Novipirellula caenicola: one gene and its partner. The protein of the gene in region 2 interacts with the protein of the main gene of each other region in a pairwise test. Links are inferred from orthologs where the notes say so. Each region holds a gene or a part of one and is shown on either strand. Other genes may lie near its edges.

The links.
Region 1: the proteins of ABEA92_RS08920 (region 2) and def interact in binary tests that used the Escherichia coli proteins (3 or more experiments, as listed by UniProt). The link is inferred for Novipirellula caenicola from one-to-one orthologs.

The regions. Positions count from the first base shown.
Region 1 is NZ_BAABRO010000011.1:133,753-137,054, forward strand. The notes cover bases 15-2,993. They hold def (peptide deformylase), read left to right. Parts: upstream 15-1,201; coding sequence 1,202-1,786; downstream 1,787-2,993. Other genes in these bases: ABEA92_RS19830 (ATP-grasp domain-containing protein), read right to left, coding at 15-85; mch (methenyltetrahydromethanopterin cyclohydrolase), read right to left, coding at 82-1,029; fmt (methionyl-tRNA formyltransferase), read left to right, coding at 1,779-2,771; ABEA92_RS19850 (glycerophosphodiester phosphodiesterase), read right to left, coding at 2,842-2,993. In the rest of the region: more of ABEA92_RS19830, read right to left, coding at 1-14; more of ABEA92_RS19850, read right to left, coding at 2,994-3,302. UniProt on the Escherichia coli protein: Removes the formyl group from the N-terminal Met of newly synthesized proteins. Requires at least a dipeptide for an efficient rate of reaction. N-terminal L-methionine is a prerequisite for activity but the enzyme has broad specificity at other positions.
Region 2 is NZ_BAABRO010000003.1:412,553-415,683, forward strand. What follows is about bases 95-2,902. They hold ABEA92_RS08920 (aspartate-semialdehyde dehydrogenase), read right to left. Parts: upstream 2,105-2,902; coding sequence 1,085-2,104; downstream 95-1,084. Other genes in these bases: truA (tRNA pseudouridine(38-40) synthase TruA), read right to left, coding at 303-1,085; ABEA92_RS08925 (formylglycine-generating enzyme family protein), read right to left, coding at 2,542-2,902. Outside these bases: ABEA92_RS08910 (serine/threonine-protein kinase), read right to left, coding at 1-17; more of ABEA92_RS08925, read right to left, coding at 2,903-3,131.

The DNA of each region.
Region 1 (3,302 bases), on a different replicon or contig from region 2:
AACCGAGTTGGGCGGCGGCGTTTCGCAGTTGGTTCGCATGCCAACCCTGGCCGCACCCAAGCACTAGAAATCGCTTGCCCGTCATGATGAAAACGATTGACGAAGCACTGCGGTGGCAATTTTGCCGTGATTCCAACTTCGACCGCTTTGCAGGTTATGGATCGTTACCACAGCGGGGCTGAACAACATTGGGTCGACTTTGTAAAAGTCGTAGTTGTATTGTTTGAACGTTTCGGCAAACGGTTTCCCGTGATCGCCCGACGTGTGACTCGGCACTTTGGCTGCGATCGCTTCGACAGCGTCATCGTCACAGTCGACCCACAGCGAAACCGTGGCTCCATACAGGATGGCGTCGTTGGTCCGCCCGATCCCGGTAACCATGTCGCCTGGTTTTGCCGGAGGTGGCAGCGGAGCATGGCCGGTGGCCGAGACAATTTTGGTGACGTCAAACTTTAGTTCATGCAACTTGTGCATTGCGGTTTCAATGGCACGCGCGACGACTTGCACACTGCCTGCGAGCGAGCTGCTCGGTGCGACTGCCAAACGGACTTGGTTGGCGGCGACGCTGCACTGTTCCGCGATCATTGCGATCACTTCGGCGTCGGGCAATTGGTCCGACTCGAGGACTCCGACCACGGTGTCGGTGGATTCGACCAAATCCAGTTCCAATAGCGTTGCTTCACGGCCTCGCGCCGCTCGCATTGGACCGCTGCCCATCGCGAAATAGTGATCCGTTTGCACAGGCCATCCGGCATATTGGGCTGCCAAACATGCTTTGACGGGTTCGTCGGTGCAGACAAAAACGGCATTGTTGCTGCCCAACACCGCGGCGTCGCACGGAGCGATCATAATTTCGGCCTTCCCAGCCATACACAATCGCGCGAGGTTGATTCCGGCGCCAAGTGAACCGCGAGTATGAATGCCGGCGTCCAGGACCGATCCGCCGCCAATCTCCGAAACCACGCACTGCAGCGACGATGCGTCGGCTGCGAGTTGCATGAATAGTTCGCTGGTTCGTTGGTTTAGCATGGGCAAATGGTCCCCCAATCGATGCGGTTTGTCTAGTCGGCGTTTCGCCCTGGTTTTGCAAAGTCCCCTGCCCAAAGTGAGCCTTTTCGATCATGCTTTACCCTTGCGCTACTGCCAATTAGCGATCAATTTCAAAGGTATCGGCTTCCTTCGCGTCCCCCCTAATCTGCTCATGTCGCTCAGCATCATCCCCTACCCGCACCCTACGTTGCGTGTGAAAAGCTCTCCCATCCGACGCGTCGACCAGGCGCTGAAGGACTTGGCCAACGAAATGCTCGATTTGATGTATGCGGCTCAGGGCGTGGGATTAGCCGCCAACCAAGTCGATCTGCCGCTACGCATGTTTGTCGTCAATGCGTCGGGCGTCAAAGGCGAAGGCGAGGAATTGGTGCTGATCAATCCCGAACTGCAGATGCCGCGGGGGAACGAATCCGAACAGGAAGGGTGTCTCAGTTTGCCGGGAATCTACGGCCAAGTGAAGCGTCCCAAGGCGATCCGGTTGAGTGCGTATGACATCAATGGGAATTCCATCGAACGCAACGTCGACGGGTTCCTCGCACGTGTCTTGCAACACGAAAACGACCACCTTGATGGGGTGCTGTTTTTTGATCGGATGAGTGACGAAGGACGCAACGAGTTCGCCGGCGCGTTGGACGAACTGGAAACCGATTTCCGGTCCAAGCAATCGGCCGGCGCGATCCCGTCGGATGCCGATCTGTTGGCACGTTTGGACCAATGGAGAGAGCGATATGCCTGATTCGGACAAGCTGCGAATCATTGCGATGGGGACCGGTCCGTTTGCGGTTCCGTCCTTGGAAGCGTTGCGGGCCGCCGGTCACGAGTTCGTCTTGGTGGTCACTCGCCCACAACCGCCCGTCAAAAGTCGCAAGGGGGCTCCGCCGTCGCCTGTGCGGCAATGGGCAACCGAAAACAATTTGCCGTTGTTTGATCCGCCCTGCATCAATGACGAATCCGCAGTCGAGCGGCTGAACCGCGTCGCTGCCGATTTGTTGGTCGTCTGTGATTATGGGCAAATCTTGAAGCCGGCGGCATTGGCGACCGCTCCGCTTGGAGGGATCAATTTGCATGGGTCGCTGTTGCCCGCCTATCGCGGCGCGGCGCCCGTCCAGCGTGCCCTGCTTAGCGGTGATGCGGTGACGGGCGTTTCGGTGATTCATATGACGCCGCGGCTCGACGGAGGTCCGATCTTGGCCACGCGTCAGACGCCGATCGCGGACGATGAGACTGCCGGCGAACTTGAGGACCGACTCGCGAAAATCGGTGTCCAGGCGACACTCGAGGCGGTTGAATTGTTGTCAACGTGGGATCGATCCAGCCCGATTGGTACGCCGCAAGACAAAACCAAAGTCACCCGCGCCGCTCGGTTATCCAAAGCGGAAGCGGAAATCAATTGGAACCAACCAGCTCGGATGATCGATTGCCATGTTCGCGGCATGCAGCCTTGGCCGATCGCATTCTGTTTTGTTCCCGTGGCCGGAAAAGACGAACCGATTCGCGTCGCCATCAAACAGGTCCAGCGGCTCGACGCCGTGCCCGCCGGGGTATCCCCGGGCACCGTCGAAGTGGACGGCGAAGGACGTTTCAAGGTCGCCTCGCAAGACGATTGGGTGCAAATCGTGCGTTTACAACCGGCGGGAAAACGCGAGATGGCCGCCGAGGAATTCCTGCGCGGCCATCAACCGATGAATCTAGCATCGCGAAACGAAAACGCCGCGAATTAAGGCACTGCGAAGCTCGCGAAGCGTTTCGTCGCAGTCCGCGTCTTCACGGTTCGGCTCGTTGGGGGGCCTGCTAGTTCGCTGCTGTTTTTGTTTCCAGAGCTTCGCGAATGAACGCCGGTCGATTGGTGGTGATGCCAAAGGCGCCCAGCTTGGAAAAGTAGTTGGCGTCGGCGGGCGAATCGACCGTCCAAACGTGGAATTCGTCACACCCGCCCTGCTTCATCGCCGCGATGAAGGCCGCATCGATGACTTGGGTGTTTCCATGCATGCCCACGCCGCTGGCGCCCGATTTTTTGACGGTCTTGGCGATCTGGTCTGCGGTCGGAGTCCATTTGCCGGTGGCCTTGTTCTGTTTGAAACTGGTCAACCAATGCGATTTCACGTTCGGAAGCAAACGTTTGCAGTCGGCGATCACCTTGTCATTGAAACTGATGATCAACAGGTTGATGTTCGCGTGATCCAAGCGGTCCAGTTCCGATTTCAAAACGGGGACGATGCGTTCGTCGCTCTTGATTTCGATCACAAAGGTGC
Region 2 (3,131 bases):
TGAGACGGAGCAGTCATGGGCTGGTTCCTGTTCAACTCAACGTTTTCTACGTTCACTTGTTCTAGTACGGGGCACGCCGGTGCGCTTTGGGAATTCATGGCTTTGGGAATCCATTGAGGGTTGCCAGATTGTGACAACCAGTGAATAGGTCTCCGGTAGACTCGAGACGACATGGACGTAGTCTAGCCATCGACAAGACACGAGGCACAGGTGAATCGTTCTGGCAGACGCCAGAGTACCAGTTCAATACGACCTGAGTGTGAAGATCGTGTGAATGGCGAATGTGCGTTTAGTGAATGCGTTCAAGCGAACGGCAAGTAGTCGACGCGTTTTAGAAACAACGCTTGCGGCGGAGCGGTGGGGCCGGCGGCATCGCGATTGGCCGCTTCGATCACATTGTCGATGTGCTGGGGGGGATACTTGCCCTTGCCCACCTCGATCAACGTGCCCACGATGTTGCGAACCATGTTGTACAGAAAGCCATCGGCTTCGATTTCAATCGAAAACAACGTGCCGCCAGGATTCATGGAAGGTTCACGGATAATTTCGCAAACCTTTACATGCCGGGTGGTGGTTTTGCGTGGGCTGCCGACCGCTTGAAAACTGGCGAAGTCATGTTTGCCCACAAACCGAGCGGCGGCTTCGGTGACGGCATCCAGATCGATGCCGTGATACAGATGCCAGCGATAGCGATAGTCGAACACGTTCCGCTGGCCTCCGATTTGCAATTGATAGCGGTATCGTTTGCCAATCGCATCGCGAATTGCGTGGAAGTCATCGGGCGCGTCGACGGCGTCGGTGACCACGATGGTCGGTGGCAGGTTGACGTTCATCGCGTTGAGCAAATCGGTCGCGCTGGCACGCCAATTCGCGGTTCGCAAGCTGGCGACCTGAGCCAACGCATGCACTCCGGCATCGGTGCGTCCGCTGCCGGTGACATGGACGCGTTGGCGTGTCAATTTGACGAGCGCACGTTCAAGCATGCCTTGGATCGTCGGCTTTTGCGGTTGAATTTGCCAACCGGAATAGTCGGTTCCATCGTAGGCAATGGTCAATTTGAACGTGCGATCGACCAAGGCAGCCACTACGCCGTTTTCGTGGCCGATCGTTTGATCATCAATTCGGCAATCTGGACCGCGTTGGTTGCAGCACCTTTGCGAAGGTTGTCGCTGACACACCAAAACGTGATGCCGTTGCCACCGCTGATGTCTTTGCGGATCCGGCCAATGAACACGTCGTCTTTGCCATTGCAATCGCGAGGCATTGGATACTTGCTGCTCTGCAGATCGTCGACGATCGTGATCCCTTCGGCTTGACGGAACAATTCTTTGGCTTCTTCGAGCGTCAAAGGAGATTCGGTTTCGACAAGGATCGATTCGCTGTGCCCGGTGGAAACGGGGACACGCACACATGTGGGGCAAACCTGGATGCCCTCGTCGCCGAGAATCTTGCGTGTCTCGTAAACCATCTTCATCTCTTCGCTCGTATAGCCTTCGTGCTTCTCCGAGCCAATCTGTGGAATCAGGTTAAAACCAATCGGGTGCTGGAACGTTTTCGGTGGATGCGTTTGACCCACCAACGCACTGCGGACGCTGTCGTTGAGTTCTTCGTTGCCTGCCAACCCCGCTCCGCTGGTCGCTTGGTACGTGCTAACAACGACGCGGCGAACGCGAGCCGCCCGATGCAGCGGCGCCAGTGCCACCACCATCTGCGTGGTGCTGCAGTTGGGGCTAGCGATGATGCCTTGATGATTGTCGACCGCTTCGGGATTGACCTCGGGAACCACCAAAGGAACCTTGGGGTCCATTCGCCAATAACCGCTTTCGTCCACCACGACGGCTCCCGCTTTGACTGCCCATGGCGCAAATTCGGCCGAGACTTCATCGGGAGTGCTGGCGATGACAAGATCAATGTTGTTGAACGCCGAAGGTTCCAGCAATTCCACCTTCAGTGTTTCTCCGCGGAAACGCACTTCCTTGCCAACGGATCGCTCCGACGCAAGCAGTTTTAGCCGCTTGAATGGCAGTTCACGCTCGGCAAGTTGTTCAAGGACAATCCGGCCAACCGCACCGGTGGCGCCAACGAGAGCAAGTGTTTCGTACACGGAAATCAGTTCTCAGTAGAGGGTGATAGGAGAGAGGGTTAGGAACATGAGGGTGGGACGAATCACGTGATCCGCCGATGACAAAGCCCGCAGGCGACAAGAGCGAGAAAGGAAACGCTGCGATACGCGGTTCCGCCCTGCCCCAATCGACGCCCTACGGCTCAATGCCATACAGCTCAACGCGGTACAGCATCCCAGCCGACCCAGCGAACACAGCGTCCCTATCCACACAGCGATTCTGGCGAACATGGCACCGTCGCCCGCTAACGACCGCAGCACACAAGCACCCAAGGCTCGTGTGCTGCAATGGCGTTTAGACCGGGTGATTCGTCGTATTGTGATCGGTCGACAGGATTTTGGGTATGACCTGAGCGACTTTTATCCACACGTTTTGTCAGCCGCAGCTGCCACAGCGATACGACACGCAATCGCCCGGTTTATTGATTCTCTTTCATCGCTTTGATGACTTCGGGAAGCTTTTCGTCGACCAAACCGTAGCCGCCGCGACCTTCCATCACTCGCGATTCGACGTCCAATTGGACTTCGCCCGAGGTGGAATCCCAGAACTTGGCAATCGTTTCTTTGTCCAGCGGTTTGTAGGATCGGAACAGACGGAAACCGATGCCTCGCGACGGATAGTCGGTCAACCACCATGGGCTCTTCGGGAAATTGGGATCCGAATCCTTCCATTCGACGTCATCCGACGCCAAACGAGCGGCGCTGCGAAGTTCTTCGGGGTCCATTTCCCAGCTGCCACCACGGACAACACATGGCGACGAGGTTTCGGGCCATTTCACCACTTCGGTGGCGTTGATCGGTGCTTTGTCGGCAAACGATTCGTAGCCGTCCTCGGTGTACTGATTGACGGTCCACTCGGCCACATTGCCGTGCATGTCGTGCAGTCCGAAGGGATTCGGTTTCTTGGTTCCGACGGCCTCTTGGCCCTCGTCGGCGTTGTCGTAATACCACGCGTAATCGTCGATGTCGTCGGCGGAATCACCCCAGCTGAACGCGGTCGCTTTGCCAC